3 regions of the Streptomyces sp. NPDC036984 genome follow, and region 2 is predicted to be linked to each of the others. Evidence: predicted binding sites of a transcription regulator. Region 2 holds the regulator's gene; each other region holds the start of a gene.
The links. The regulator HrcA, encoded in region 2, represses chaperone genes, less so after heat shock. The targets are predictions, from matches to a motif close to TTNGCACTCNGNNNNNCNGAGTGCNAA.
Positions count from the first base shown of each region.

Region 1: groES (co-chaperone GroES) is a predicted target of HrcA. The motif match lies at 1,853-1,879, and genes of this name have one in related genera.
Region 3: groL (chaperonin GroEL) is a predicted target of HrcA. The motif match lies at 2,776-2,802, and genes of this name have one in related genera.

Region 1 covers NZ_JBVJRL010000001.1:559,430-563,691, reverse strand. The annotation lists gene ACZ7DL_RS02525 (polysaccharide deacetylase family protein) at 65-976, shown strand; gene ACZ7DL_RS02520 (polysaccharide deacetylase family protein) at 973-1,782, shown strand; gene groES (co-chaperone GroES) at 2,027-2,335, shown strand; gene groL (chaperonin GroEL) at 2,455-4,083, shown strand; gene ACZ7DL_RS02505 (ester cyclase) at 4,144-4,262, opposite strand, start outside.
Region 2 covers NZ_JBVJRL010000004.1:239,333-243,594, reverse strand. The annotation lists gene dnaJ (molecular chaperone DnaJ) at 1-942, opposite strand, end outside; gene hrcA (heat-inducible transcriptional repressor HrcA) at 943-1,959, opposite strand; gene ACZ7DL_RS10445 (MBL fold metallo-hydrolase) at 2,131-2,853, shown strand; gene ACZ7DL_RS10440 (DUF3097 domain-containing protein) at 2,922-3,734, shown strand; gene hemW (radical SAM family heme chaperone HemW) at 3,796-4,262, opposite strand, start outside.
Region 3 covers NZ_JBVJRL010000002.1:140,959-145,220, reverse strand. The annotation lists gene ACZ7DL_RS04645 (NADH:flavin oxidoreductase) at 1-768, opposite strand, end outside; gene groL (chaperonin GroEL) at 991-2,613, opposite strand; gene ACZ7DL_RS04635 (cold-shock protein) at 2,913-3,116, opposite strand; gene ACZ7DL_RS04630 (MoaD/ThiS family protein) at 3,547-3,822, opposite strand; gene thrC (threonine synthase) at 3,819-4,262, opposite strand, start outside.

The sequences.
Region 1 (4,262 bases), on a different contig from region 2:
TGGTGCGCCTCCGGCGGCGGTGTCGGCCCGGGTCGCGGGCCGGGGCCTGGGAGGATCCGGCACCATGCGAGCAGTAGTACAAAATGACAAAAGTCGGGTATATCTCCGGCGACTGGCGCTCGGTGGCGGAGCCGCCACGCTGGCCACCGCCGCCCTGCTCTCCGGCTGTGCCGGGCCCGACGCCGTGCGCACCACGCCCGGCCGGGGCGGCCCCGGCCAGTCCCAGGACCCGGCCGCGCGCCGGGCCGCCGAACACACCCGCCTGGTCGCCGCCGCCCGGCGCTGGGGCCTCGACCAGGCCCCGCTGACCCCTCCGCCGCCGCCCGCGGTGAAGCCCAGGATCACCGCCCGCGACGGATTCGAGGTGGACCACCAGGAGGACTGGGACCTGCCCCCCGTCTTCACCACGATCCCCACCCGGCAGAAGGTCGTCTTCCTGACCATCGACGACGGCGCGGAGAAGGACCCGCGGTTCCTGGCCATGATGCGCGAGCTCAAGGTCCCGTACACCGCCTTCCTCAGCGACTACCTGGTGAAGGACGACTACGCCTACTTCCGCAGGATGAAGTCCTACGGCAACACCCTCGACAACCACACGCTGCACCACCCCTACCTGCCGGGCCTGTCCTACGAGGAGCAGAAGGACGAGATCTGCGGCATGCAGGCCGTCATGAAGGAGCAGTTCGGCAAGGCGCCCACCGTCTTCCGTCCGCCGTACGGCAACTACAACCAGGACACCCTGGTCGCCGCCAAGGCGTGCGGCATCAAGTACGCGCCGATCTGGAACGAGGAGGTCTTCGTCGACCACTGGGAGTATCGCGAGGACGACCAGCGGCTGCGCCGCGGCGACATCGTCCTCACCCACTTCCGCGGCCGGGACGACTGGGACGGCACGATGGTGGACGACATGCGCCGCTTCCTGAACAAGGTCACGCGCGAGGGCTACGCCGTGGCCCGCCTGGAGGACTACCTGTGAGGCGCCTGCGGGCCGCGGTCCTCGCCTCGGCCCTGCTCCTCACGGGCTGCGCGCAGTCCGTCGACCCCATCGAGCGCCTCGGCAAGAAGGCCGCCGAAGGAGTACGCCCGCACGGCTCCGCCCCCGACCGGGCCTACCGGCACTGGGGCCTGACCCAGCCGCTCGCCCGCTCCCCGCTGCACCCCGCCCGGCCGCTCACCGCGCAGCCGGGAGCGCACGCCCTGCCCCCGGTGGTCGACCGCGTCCCCACCCGCGACCCGGTCGTCTTCCTCACCTACGACGACGGCGCCGAACGCGACCCCCGGTTCGTCGACATGGTCCGCGAACTCCGTCTCCCGGTCACCCTGTTCCTCACCGACAGCGTCGCCGCCCCCGGCTACGGCCACTTCGCCCGGCTGCGCGCGCTCGGCGCCGGCATCCAGAACCACACCGTCGACCACCGGGCCCCGGCCGGGCTGCCGTACGCGGGCCAGCGCGCCGAGATCTGCGGCCAGCAGGACCGCCTCCGCGCCCGCCTCGGCGTCCGCCCCCGCCTCTTCCGCCCGCCCTACGGCTCCTACGACGCCACCACCTTGCGCGCGGCGGCCGACTGCGGCATCTCCACGATCGTCCTGTGGCGCGCGGCCCTCACCCCGGCGGGCCTCGGCTACACCCACGGCACTCGCCACCTCCGCCCGGGAGACATCGTCCTGGTGGGTCCCGACGAGTCGACGCGGCTGCCGCTGCGCGAACGCACGGTACGGGTGCTGCGCACGGCCCAGGAGCGGGGACTGACGGTGGGACGTCTTGAGGACTATCTCAGCTGATCAGATGACTGCCTCAGTTGATCAAGGGGACGGTCCGGCACGCGCAATCCGGCCGACGCGCCGCGCGGCATTGGCACTCCGCTTGACCGAGTGCTAACCGCGGTCATAGTCTCGGCTCTGGCACTCCCCCCTGGAGAGTGCCAACAAACGCGACGGGCAGGTCCGGCACCCGCGACGACGGATCGACCTGGTCGCCACCTCAGACAGTTAACCCCGTGAGATCTCCGAAGGGGGAGGTCGGATCGTGACGACCGCCAGCTCCAAGGTTGCCATCAAGCCGCTCGAGGACCGCATTGTGGTCCAGCCGCTGGACGCCGAGCAGACCACGGCCTCTGGCCTGGTCATCCCGGACACCGCGAAGGAGAAGCCCCAGGAGGGCGCCGTCCTCGCCGTGGGCCCGGGCCGGTTCGAGAACGGCGAGCGCCTTCCGCTCGACGTCAAGGTGGGCGACGTCGTCCTCTACAGCAAGTACGGCGGCACCGAGGTGAAGTACAACGGCGAGGAGTACCTCGTCCTCTCGGCTCGCGACGTGCTCGCGATCATCGAGAAGTAATCCCTCGAAGCAACCGATTGCTTTGAGCTGCGCCCCTGGCCCCCGCGACCGATAAGTAGCCGGGCGCCCGGGGCGCAGTGCCTTTTCACCCACAGATTTCCGAGAGGGCTCCCGCTGTCATGGCGAAGATCCTGAAGTTCGACGAGGACGCCCGTCGCGCCCTTGAGCGCGGCGTCAACAAGCTGGCCGACACGGTCAAGGTGACGATCGGCCCCCGGGGCCGCAACGTCGTCATCGACAAGAAGTTCGGCGCCCCCACCATCACCAACGACGGTGTCACGATCGCCCGTGAGGTCGAGATCGAGGACCCGTACGAGAACCTCGGCGCGCAGCTGGTGAAGGAGGTGGCGACCAAGACCAACGACATCGCGGGTGACGGCACCACCACCGCCACCGTCCTCGCCCAGGCGCTGGTGCGTGAGGGCCTGAAGAACGTCGCCGCCGGCGCCTCCCCGGCCGCCCTGAAGAAGGGCATCGACGCCGCGGTCAAGGCCGTCTCCGACGACCTGCTCGCGTCGGCCCGCCCGATCGACGAGAAGTCCGACATCGCCGCCGTCGCCGCGCTGTCCGCCCAGGACCAGCAGGTCGGCGAGCTCATCGCCGAGGCGATGGACAAGGTCGGCAAGGACGGTGTCATCACCGTCGAGGAGTCCAACACCTTCGGTCTGGAGCTGGACTTCACCGAGGGCATGGCCTTCGACAAGGGCTACCTGTCGCCGTACTTCGTGACGGACCAGGAGCGCATGGAGGCCGTCCTGGAGGACCCGTACATCCTCATCAACCAGGGCAAGATCTCCGCCATCGCGGACCTGCTGCCGCTGCTGGAGAAGGTCATCCAGGCCGGCTCCTCCAAGCCGCTGCTGATCATCGCCGAGGACGTCGAGGGCGAGGCCCTGTCGACCCTGGTCGTCAACAAGATCCGCGGCACCTTCAACGCCGTCGCCGTGAAGGCCCCCGGCTTCGGTGACCGCCGCAAGGCGATGCTCCAGGACATGGCCGTCCTCACCGGCGCCACCGTCATCTCCGAGGAGGTCGGCCTCAAGATCGACCAGGTCGGCATCGACGTGCTCGGCTCCGCCCGCCGCGTCACCGTCACCAAGGACGACACCACGATCGTCGACGGCGCCGGCAAGTCCGAGGACGTGCACGGCCGCGTCGCCCAGATCAAGGCCGAGATCGAGAACACCGACTCCGACTGGGACCGCGAGAAGCTCCAGGAGCGCCTCGCGAAGCTGGCCGGCGGCGTGTGCGTGATCAAGGTCGGCGCCGCCACCGAGGTGGAGCTGAAGGAGAAGAAGCACCGTCTGGAGGACGCCATCTCCGCGACCCGCGCCGCGGTCGAGGAGGGCATCGTCTCCGGTGGTGGCTCCGCCCTGGTCCACTCCTCCAAGGTCCTCGAGGGCAACCTCGACAAGACCGGCGACGAGGCCACCGGTGTCGCCGTCGTCCGTCGCGCGGTCGTCGAGCCGCTGCGCTGGATCGCCGAGAACGCCGGCCTGGAGGGTTACGTCATCACCTCCAAGGTCGCCGAGCTCGACAAGGGCCAGGGCTTCAACGCCGCCACCGGCGAGTACGGCGACCTGATCAAGGCCGGCGTCATCGACCCGGTCAAGGTCACCCGCTCCGCCCTGGAGAACGCCGCCTCCATCGCCTCCCTGCTGCTCACGACCGAGACCCTGGTCGTCGAGAAGAAGGAAGAGGAGCCGGAGGCCGCGGGCCACGGCCACAGCCACGGCCACGCCCACTGAGCGCACCGCGCCTGAGCGAGGGCCCGGCACTCCCGACGGGGGTGCCGGGCCCTTTGCCGTCTACTGCTCCAACTCGTCCAGCGCGCCGAGCTGCTGCATCAGCCCCAGCTGGTCGTGCTGCCACCACAGTTCGGCGATCTTGCCGTCGGCGCCGAACCGGAACAGCGTCATCCCGGTCA
Region 2 (4,262 bases):
CGTGACGCCCCGGCCGTGCATCGGGATCGACTGGCCGGACTGGGTGCCGGGCCGGATGTCGACCTCTTCCAGGCCGTCCAGCGTCTCCAGCGGCACCTTGGTACCGAGGGCCGCCGCCGTCATCGGGATGGTGACCGTGCAGTGCAGGTCGTCACCGCGCCGCTGGAACATCGGGTGCGGCAGCTCGTGGATCTCGACGTACAGGTCGCCGGCCGGGCCGCCGCCGGGGCCGACCTCGCCCTCGCCGGCCAGCTGGATCCGGGTGCCGTTGTCGACACCGGCCGGGATCTTCACGGTGAGCGTGCGACGCGAGCGGACGCGGCCGTCGCCGGCGCACTCCGGGCACGGGGTCGGCACCACCGTGCCGAAACCCTGGCACTGGGGGCAGGGCCGCGAGGTCATGACCTGGCCCAGGAAGGACCGGGTGACCTGCGAGACCTCACCGCGGCCGCGGCACATGTCGCACGTCTGGGCGGACGTGCCCGGGGCCGCGCCCTCACCGCTGCACGTGCTGCACACGACGGCGGTGTCCACCTGGATGTCCTTGGTGGTCCCGAAGGCCGCCTCGTCCAGCTCGACCTCGATCCGGATCATCGCGTCCTGGCCGCGCCGCGTGCGCGAGCGCGGCCCGCGCTGCGACGCCGTACCGAAGAACGCGTCCATGATGTCGGAGAAGTTGCCGAAGCCACCGGCGCCGAAGCCGCCCGCGCCCGCCCCGCCCGACTGGGAGAGCGGGTCGCCGCCGAGGTCGTAGACCTGCTTCTTCTGCGGGTCCGACAGCACCTCGTAAGCGGCGTTGATCTCCTTGAACCGCTCCTGGGTCTTCGGATCGGGGTTGACGTCCGGGTGCAGCTCGCGCGCGAGCCGGCGGAACGCCTTCTTGATCTCATCCTGCGACGCGTCGCGGCGCACGCCGAGAACGGCGTAGTAGTCCGTGGCCACTTACGACTCCGCCAGGATCTGTCCGACGTACCGTGCCACTGCGCGTACCGCTCCCATCGTTCCCGGATAGTCCATGCGGGTCGGTCCGACCACGCCGAGCTTGGCAACCGCCTCGCCGCCCGAACCGTAACCGACCGACACCACAGAGGTGGAGTTGAGTCCTTCATGGGCGTTCTCGTGGCCGATGCGCACGGTCACGCCCGGGTCCTTCGCCTCGCCCAGGAGCTTGAGGAGCACGACCTGCTCCTCCAGTGCCTCCAGGACGGGCCGGATCGTGAGGGGGAAGTCGTGTCCGAAACGGGTGAGATTGGCGGTACCGCCGATCATCAGCCGCTCCTCGTTCTCCTCGACGAGTGTCTCCAGGAGAGTGGAGAGCACCGTGGAGACCGTACCGCGATCCTCGGGCTCGAAAGCCTCCGGCAGGTCCTCGACCAGCTTCGGCACGTCCGTGAACCGGCGGCCCGCGACCCGGCTGTTCAGCCGCGCCCGCAGATCCGCCAGCGAGGTCTCGCCGAAGGGCGCCGGGCAGTCGACCATCCGCTGCTCGACCCGGCCGGTGTCCGTGATCAGCACGAGCATCACGCGCGCGGGAGCGAGCGAGAGCAGCTCGACGTGCCGGACCGTGGACCGGGTCAGGGACGGATACTGCACGACGGCGACCTGCCGCGTGAGCTGCGCGAGCAGCCGGACGGTCCGCGCCACCACGTCGTCGAGGTCGACGGCGCCCTCCAGGAAGTTCTGGATCGCCCGCCGCTCGGGCGCGGTCATCGGCTTCACGCCCGCGAGCTTGTCCACGAACAGCCGGTAGCCCTTGTCGGTGGGGATGCGCCCCGCACTGGTGTGCGGCTGGGCGATGAATCCCTCGTCCTCCAGGGCCGCCATGTCGTTGCGGACGGTCGCCGGGGAGACACCGAGGTTGTGCCGCTCGGTGAGCGCCTTGGAACCGACCGGCTCCTCGGTGCCCACATAGTCCTGGACGATGGCGCGCAGTACCTGAAGCCTGCGTTCACTCAGCATTCGCGCGCACCTCCAGCACGTCGTCCCCTCGTCCCTTTCGTCCCTTCGGGTCGTCCGCCTGGCACTCTTCCCATGCGAGTGCCAGCGTTCCCCGGCCCAGTGTACGGCTGTCGGGTACACACTGGGCAAGGTCGGGCTGCCGTACCGGGTCGTACCGCTAGCGTCGCCGGTATGACCGTGACTTGGGAAGAGCTGGGGTGGGAACGGCTGGCCGCGGGGGTGGGGCGGTGCCGGCTGCCCGGCTGGGACTGCACCGCCGGCCTGGTGATCGGCGCGGGTACGGCGCTCATGGTGGACGCCGGATCGAGCCTGACCGAGGGGGCGCGGCTGCGGGCGCAGGCAGAGGAACTGGCCGACGGCCGTGTGACCCATCTCGCGCTGACCCATCCCCACTTCGACCACGTCTTCGGGGCGCCCGCGTTCCCCGGCGTACAGGCGTACGCGGCGGTGGGCCTGGACGCGGTGCTGGCGTACGAGCGCGAGGAGCTGCGCCTGGACGCGCTCCGCAACGGTCTGCCGGCCACGGACGCGGAGGAGGCGGTGGAGGCGCTGGTCCCGCCCGGGCACCTGGTCTCCGGCGAGTGGACCCTCGACCTCGGCGACGGCCGGCAGGCGCTGCTGGCCAACGTGGGCCCCGGCCACACCGCGCACGACCTGGCGGTCCTGGTGCCCGGCGATCCGGAGGTGGTCTTCTGCGGTGACCTGGTGGAGGAGTCCGGCGAGCCGCAGGCGGGCCCGGACGCGGTCCCGTCCCGCTGGCCGGACGCGCTCGACCGGCTGCTGGCGCTCGGCGGCGAGGAGGCGGTGTACGTGCCCGGTCACGGCACGGTGGTGGACGCGGGCTTCGTGCGCCGCCAACGGGACGCCCTGGCAGTCCGGTTCGGCGTGATCTGAGCCGTCCCCGGAGGCCGGTCCCGGCGTGTCGTGCGCCTCGGCGGGCGACTTCTCCTATCGTCGTGCGAATGCGCCAGTACTCCCCCGACCTCACCCCGCCGTGGAAGAAGCCGAAGCCCGTGCCGGAGGTTCCGGCCGAGCCGGGTCTGGTGGTGGAGGAGCCCGGCACCGGGTTCTGCGGGGCGGTGATCCGCTGCGAGGCCGGCACGGTGACCCTGGAGGACCGCTTCGGCAAGCACCGGGTGTTCCCGCTGGAGCCGCGCGGCTTCCTGCTGGAGGGGCGGGCGGTGACACTGGTCCGGCCGCCGTCCGGTCCGCTGCGGCCGACCCGTACGGCGTCCGGTTCGGTCGCCGTCCCGCAGGCACGCGCGCGCGTGGCCCGCGCCGGCCGCATCTACGTCGAGGGTCGGCACGACGCCGAGCTGGTCGAGAAGGTCTGGGGTGACGACCTGCGCGTCGAGGGCGTGGTCGTGGAGTACCTGGAGGGTGTGGACGACCTGCCGGCGATCGTGGAGTCCTTCGCTCCGGGCCCGGACGCCCGCCTGGGCGTACTGGTGGACCACCTGGTGCCGGGGACGAAGGAGTGGCGGATCGCGCAGTCGGTGACCAGCGAACACGCGCTGGTGGTCGGCCACCCCTACATCGACATCTGGCAGGCGGTGAAGCCGGCGTCACTGGGCATCCCGGCGTGGCCGACGGTGCCGAAGGGTCAGGACTGGAAGACGGGCGTGTGCCGGGCGCTGGGCTGGCCCTCGGAGAACACCGGGGCGGTATGGCAGGCGATCCTGCAGCGGGTGGGTTCCTACAAGGACCTGGAGCCGGAGCTGCTGGGGCGGGTGGAGGAGCTGATCGATTTCGTCACGGCGGGCGGTGCCGCCTGACTCCCGTACAGCAGGTCAGGGAACGAACCGGCGTTCCGGGGGGATGCGCTCGCCGGAGTGATCAGTCCACCAGGTCCCGCACCACCGCGTCCGCCAGCAGCCGCCCACGCAGCGTCAGCACGGCCCGCCCCTCCTCGTACGGCCCCTCCTGAAGGAGTCCGTCCCCCAGCGCGCGCCGGGCAGCCACGAGGCCGTCCTCCTTCAGCAGGGACAGCGGCACCCCCTCCCGCAGCCGCAGCTCCAGCAGGATCCGCTCCACCCGCCGGTCCTCCTCGGACAGCAGCTCGCGGCCCGCGCCCGGGGAGCGGCCGGAGGCGAGGGCGGCCGCGTACGCGCCCGGATGCTTCACGTTCCACCAGCGCACCCCGCCCACGTGCGAGTGCGCCCCCGGTCCTGCCCCCCACCAGTCGGCGCCCCGCCAGTACAGCTCGTTGTGCAGGCAGCGGCCCGCCTCGGAGGTGGCCCAGTTGGAGACCTCGTACCAGTCGAAGCCCGCCCGGCTCAGCATCTCCTCGGCGATCAGGTAGC
Region 3 (4,262 bases), on a different contig from region 2:
GTAGTCCTGCTGCTTCCACTGCGAGTAGCGGAAGAGGATGGGGAACTCGGGCGAAACCGCCTCGCGGACCGCGGCGACGATCTCCGCGGCGAACTTGGTGCGGGCCACCGGGTCCCCGCCGTAGGCGTCCGTGCGCCGGTTGGTGCCCTCCCACAGGAACTGGTCGACGAGGTAGCCGTGGGCGCCGTGGATCTCCACGCCGTCGAAGCCGATGCGCTCCGCGTCGGCCGCGGCCTCGGCGAACGCGCCGATGACGGCGTCCAGGTCCGCCTGCGTCATGGCCTTGCCGGTGGGCTCGGCGCCCGCGGTGGTGATGCCGGAGGGGCCGACGGCGGGAGCGTCCGGGAAGGGAGCGTCACCTTCCTTGCGGACCATGCCGATGTGCCACAGCTGCGGCACGATGGTGCCGCCGGCCGCGTGCACGTCCTCGGCGACCTTCGCCCAGCCCGCCAGTTGCTCCTCCCCGTGGAACCGCGGCACCCGGTCGCTCTGCCCGGCCGACTCGTGGCCCACGTAGGTGCCCTCGGTGACGATGAGACCCACGCCGGCGGCGGCTCGGCGCGCGTAGTAGGAGCGCACGTCCTCGCCCGGTATGCCGCCCGGGGAGAACATGCGGGTCATCGGCGCCATCACGATCCGGTTCGGGACGGTGAGGCCGCCCAGGGCGATCGGGCGGGAGAGGATCTGTGCCGCGCGGGAGGCGGGGGGCGTGGTGGTCACGTGCGGGGCTCCTCGGGAGAGGTTCGGTCGACCGGCTGGTATGTGCATGCGCATTGTTGCACTCACTCAAGCAACCGCCTATGCGGTGCGGCACATTCCAGAACCCGGACGAGCGGTCACGTGATCCCGGCCACACGGCCGTCGGTCCGTACGAAGGAGGGAACGGTGGGGCGCCCCGAGGGGATGACGGCCCGAAACGCCCGAGGGCGGCACCCCCTGCCACAGACAGGGAGTGCCGCCCTCGGAAAAGGACAGGTGATCCGGGAAGGATCAGAAGTCCATGTCACCGCCCGGCATGCCGCCGCCGGCCGGCGCGGCGGCCTTCTCCGGCTTGTCGGCGATGACGGCCTCGGTGGTGAGGAACAGCGCGGCGATGGAGGCGGCGTTCTGCAGGGCGGAACGGGTCACCTTCGCCGGGTCGATGATGCCCTCGGCGACCAGGTCGACGTACTCGCCGGTCGCGGCGTTCAGGCCGTGGCCCGGGGTCAGGTTGCGCACCTTCTCCACCACGACACCGCCCTCGAGGCCGGCGTTGACGGCGATCTGCTTCAGCGGGGCCTCCAGGGCGATGCGCACGGCGTTGGCGCCGGTCGCCTCGTCACCCTCCAGCTCCAGCTTCTCGAAGACCTGGGAGGCCTGGAGCAGGGCCACGCCACCGCCGGCGACGATGCCCTCCTCGACGGCCGCCTTCGCGTTGCGGACGGCGTCCTCGATGCGGTGCTTGCGCTCCTTGAGCTCCACCTCGGTGGCGGCACCGGCCTTGATGACGGCCACGCCGCCCGCGAGCTTCGCCAGGCGCTCCTGGAGCTTCTCGCGGTCGTAGTCCGAGTCGCTGTTCTCGATCTCGGCGCGGATCTGGTTCACGCGGCCGTTGACCTGCTCGGAGGAGCCGGCACCGTCGACGATGGTGGTCTCGTCCTTGGTGATGACGACCTTGCGGGCGCGGCCCAGGAGGTCCAGGGTCGCGTTCTCCAGCTTGAGGCCGACCTCCTCGGAGATGACCTCGCCGCCCGTGAGGATGGCGATGTCGCCGAGCATGGCCTTGCGGCGGTCGCCGAAGCCCGGGGCCTTGACGGCGACGGACTTGAAGGTGCCGCGGATCTTGTTGACGACCAGGGTCGACAGGGCCTCGCCCTCGACGTCCTCGGCGATGATCAGCAGCGGCTTGCCCGACTGCATGACCTTCTCCAGGAGCGGGAGCAGGTCCTTGACCGAGGAGATCTTGGAGTTGGCGATGAGGATGTACGGGTCCTCGAGCACCGCCTCCATGCGCTCCATGTCGGTCGCGAAGTAGGCGGAGATGTAGCCCTTGTCGAAGCGCATACCCTCGGTGAGCTCGAGCTCCAGGCCGAAGGTGTTGCTCTCCTCGACGGTGATGACGCCTTCCTTGCCGACCTTGTCCATGGCCTCGGCGATCAGCTCGCCGATCTGGGTGTCGGCGGCGGAGATGGAGGCCGTGGAGGCGATCTGCTCCTTGGTCTCGACGTCCTTCGCCTGCTCCAGCAGGGCGGCGGAGACGGCCTCGACGGCCTTCTCGATACCGCGCTTCAGGGCCATCGGGTTGGCACCGGCGGCGACGTTGCGCAGACCCTCCTTGACCAGGGCCTGGGCGAGCACGGTCGCGGTGGTCGTACCGTCACCGGCGACGTCGTCCGTCTTCTTGGCGACTTCCTTGACCAGCTCGGCGCCGATCTTCTCGTACGGGTCCTCGAGCTCGATCTCCTTGGCGATGGAGACACCATCGTTGGTGATCGTGGGGGCGCCCCACTTCTTCTCGAGGACGACGTTGCGGCCCTTGGGGCCGAGCGTCACCTTCACGGCGTCCGCGAGCTGGTTCATGCCGCGCTCGAGGCCGCGCCGCGCCTCCTCGTCGAACGCGATGATCTTGGCCATGTGAAGTGGTCCCTCCAGGACTGGGGGTGATTCCTTCGGACCGCGCCCGCGCCCGCGACGGACGGCTCGCCGGCCTCGTGGTTCCTTGCCCCACCCGGCCTGCGGGCCTCACCGACCCGGTCCTTCACTGTCACTCTCACCTTCAGAGTGCTAACGCAATGATTAGCACTCGGCATGGTCGAGTGCAAGCGCCCGAGGGGGGTACGGCACCGCGTCAGCCGCCCGCGAACAGAGGAACCCCGGGCACGGCGAAGGGCCCGCACCCTCTGCGAGGTGCGGGCCCTTCGTACAAGAAACGTTCAGGCGCTGAGGCGAACCATGTCGGCCTGCGGGCCCTTCTGGCCCTGCGAGATCTCGAACTCCACCCGCTGGCCCTCTTCCAGGGTGCGGTAGCCGTCCATCTGAATGGCGCTGTAGTGGACGAAGACGTCCGCACCACCGTCGACCGCGATGAAGCCGTACCCCTTCTCCGCGTTGAACCACTTGACGGTGCCCTGAGCCATGCCTAACTCCCCTATTACTGGCCCTTGCACAGATCCGCACTTCGCGGACCCGGGTCAGACCTCACCCCCCATTGGTCGGGGGCGTGCGCCGGAACGCGTCGACCGCGGCTGAATGTATCTGTCCAACTGCCGTCTGCAACAGGTCAATCGGACGAGAATTCTGGACGCGAGCGGTCCGGAATGTGCCGAGAATTCATCCGAATTCAGGGCAAGTCGGGCCTCATAAAAGGCGCAAAAGCCGCATAAAACCCGCACACTTTGGCTACTTCTTGTCGGGCGTGCGGCATGAATCCAGGGCCTGCGACCCGAAGGCCGCGACCGCGTTCCCCAACTCTACCGCGCTCAATCACGCAGAATTGCCCCCTCCGTTTCTCTCACGGAGGGGGCAATCCGATGAACAGCCGGTAACCGGGGTTACCGAGGGTAATAATCAGCCGCCGGCGACGGCCGGGATGATGGAGACACCGGCGCCTTCGGGCGTCGCCGTCTCCAGGCCCTGCTCGAAGCGGACGTCGTCGTCGTTGACGTACACGTTGACGAACCGGCGCAGCTTGCCCTGGTCGTCCAGGACGCGCGCGGCGATGCCGGTGTGGTTCTTCTCCAGGTCGGCGATGACCTCGGCGAGGGTCGCGCCCTCGGCGGCGACCTCGGCCCGGCCGCCGGTGTAGGTGCGCAGGATGGTGGGGATGCGAACGGTCACGCTCATGCGAGGCCAGCCTCTCGGAAGGAGTCCAGGGTCGGGCGGATGGTGGCGGTGAGGCCGGTCCCGGCCACCGCGTCCAGGGTCTTCAGGCCGTCGCCGGTGTTGAGGACGACCGTGGTCTTCGCCGGGTCCAGCAGGCCCTCCTTGAGCAGCTTGCGGGTGACGCCGACAGTCACCCCGCCCGCCGTCTCCGCGAAGATGCCCTCCGTACGCGCCAGCAGCTTGATCGCGTCCACGACCTCCTCGTCCGTCACGTCCTCCACCGCGCCGCCGGTACGGCGGGCGATGTCCAGGACGTAGGGACCGTCGGCCGGGTTGCCGATGGCGAGGGACTTGGCGATGGTGTTCGGCTTCTGGGGGCGGACCACGTCGTGCCCGGCCTTGAAGGCGGTGGACACCGGGGAGCAGCCCTCGGCCTGGGCACCGAAGATCTTGTACGGCTT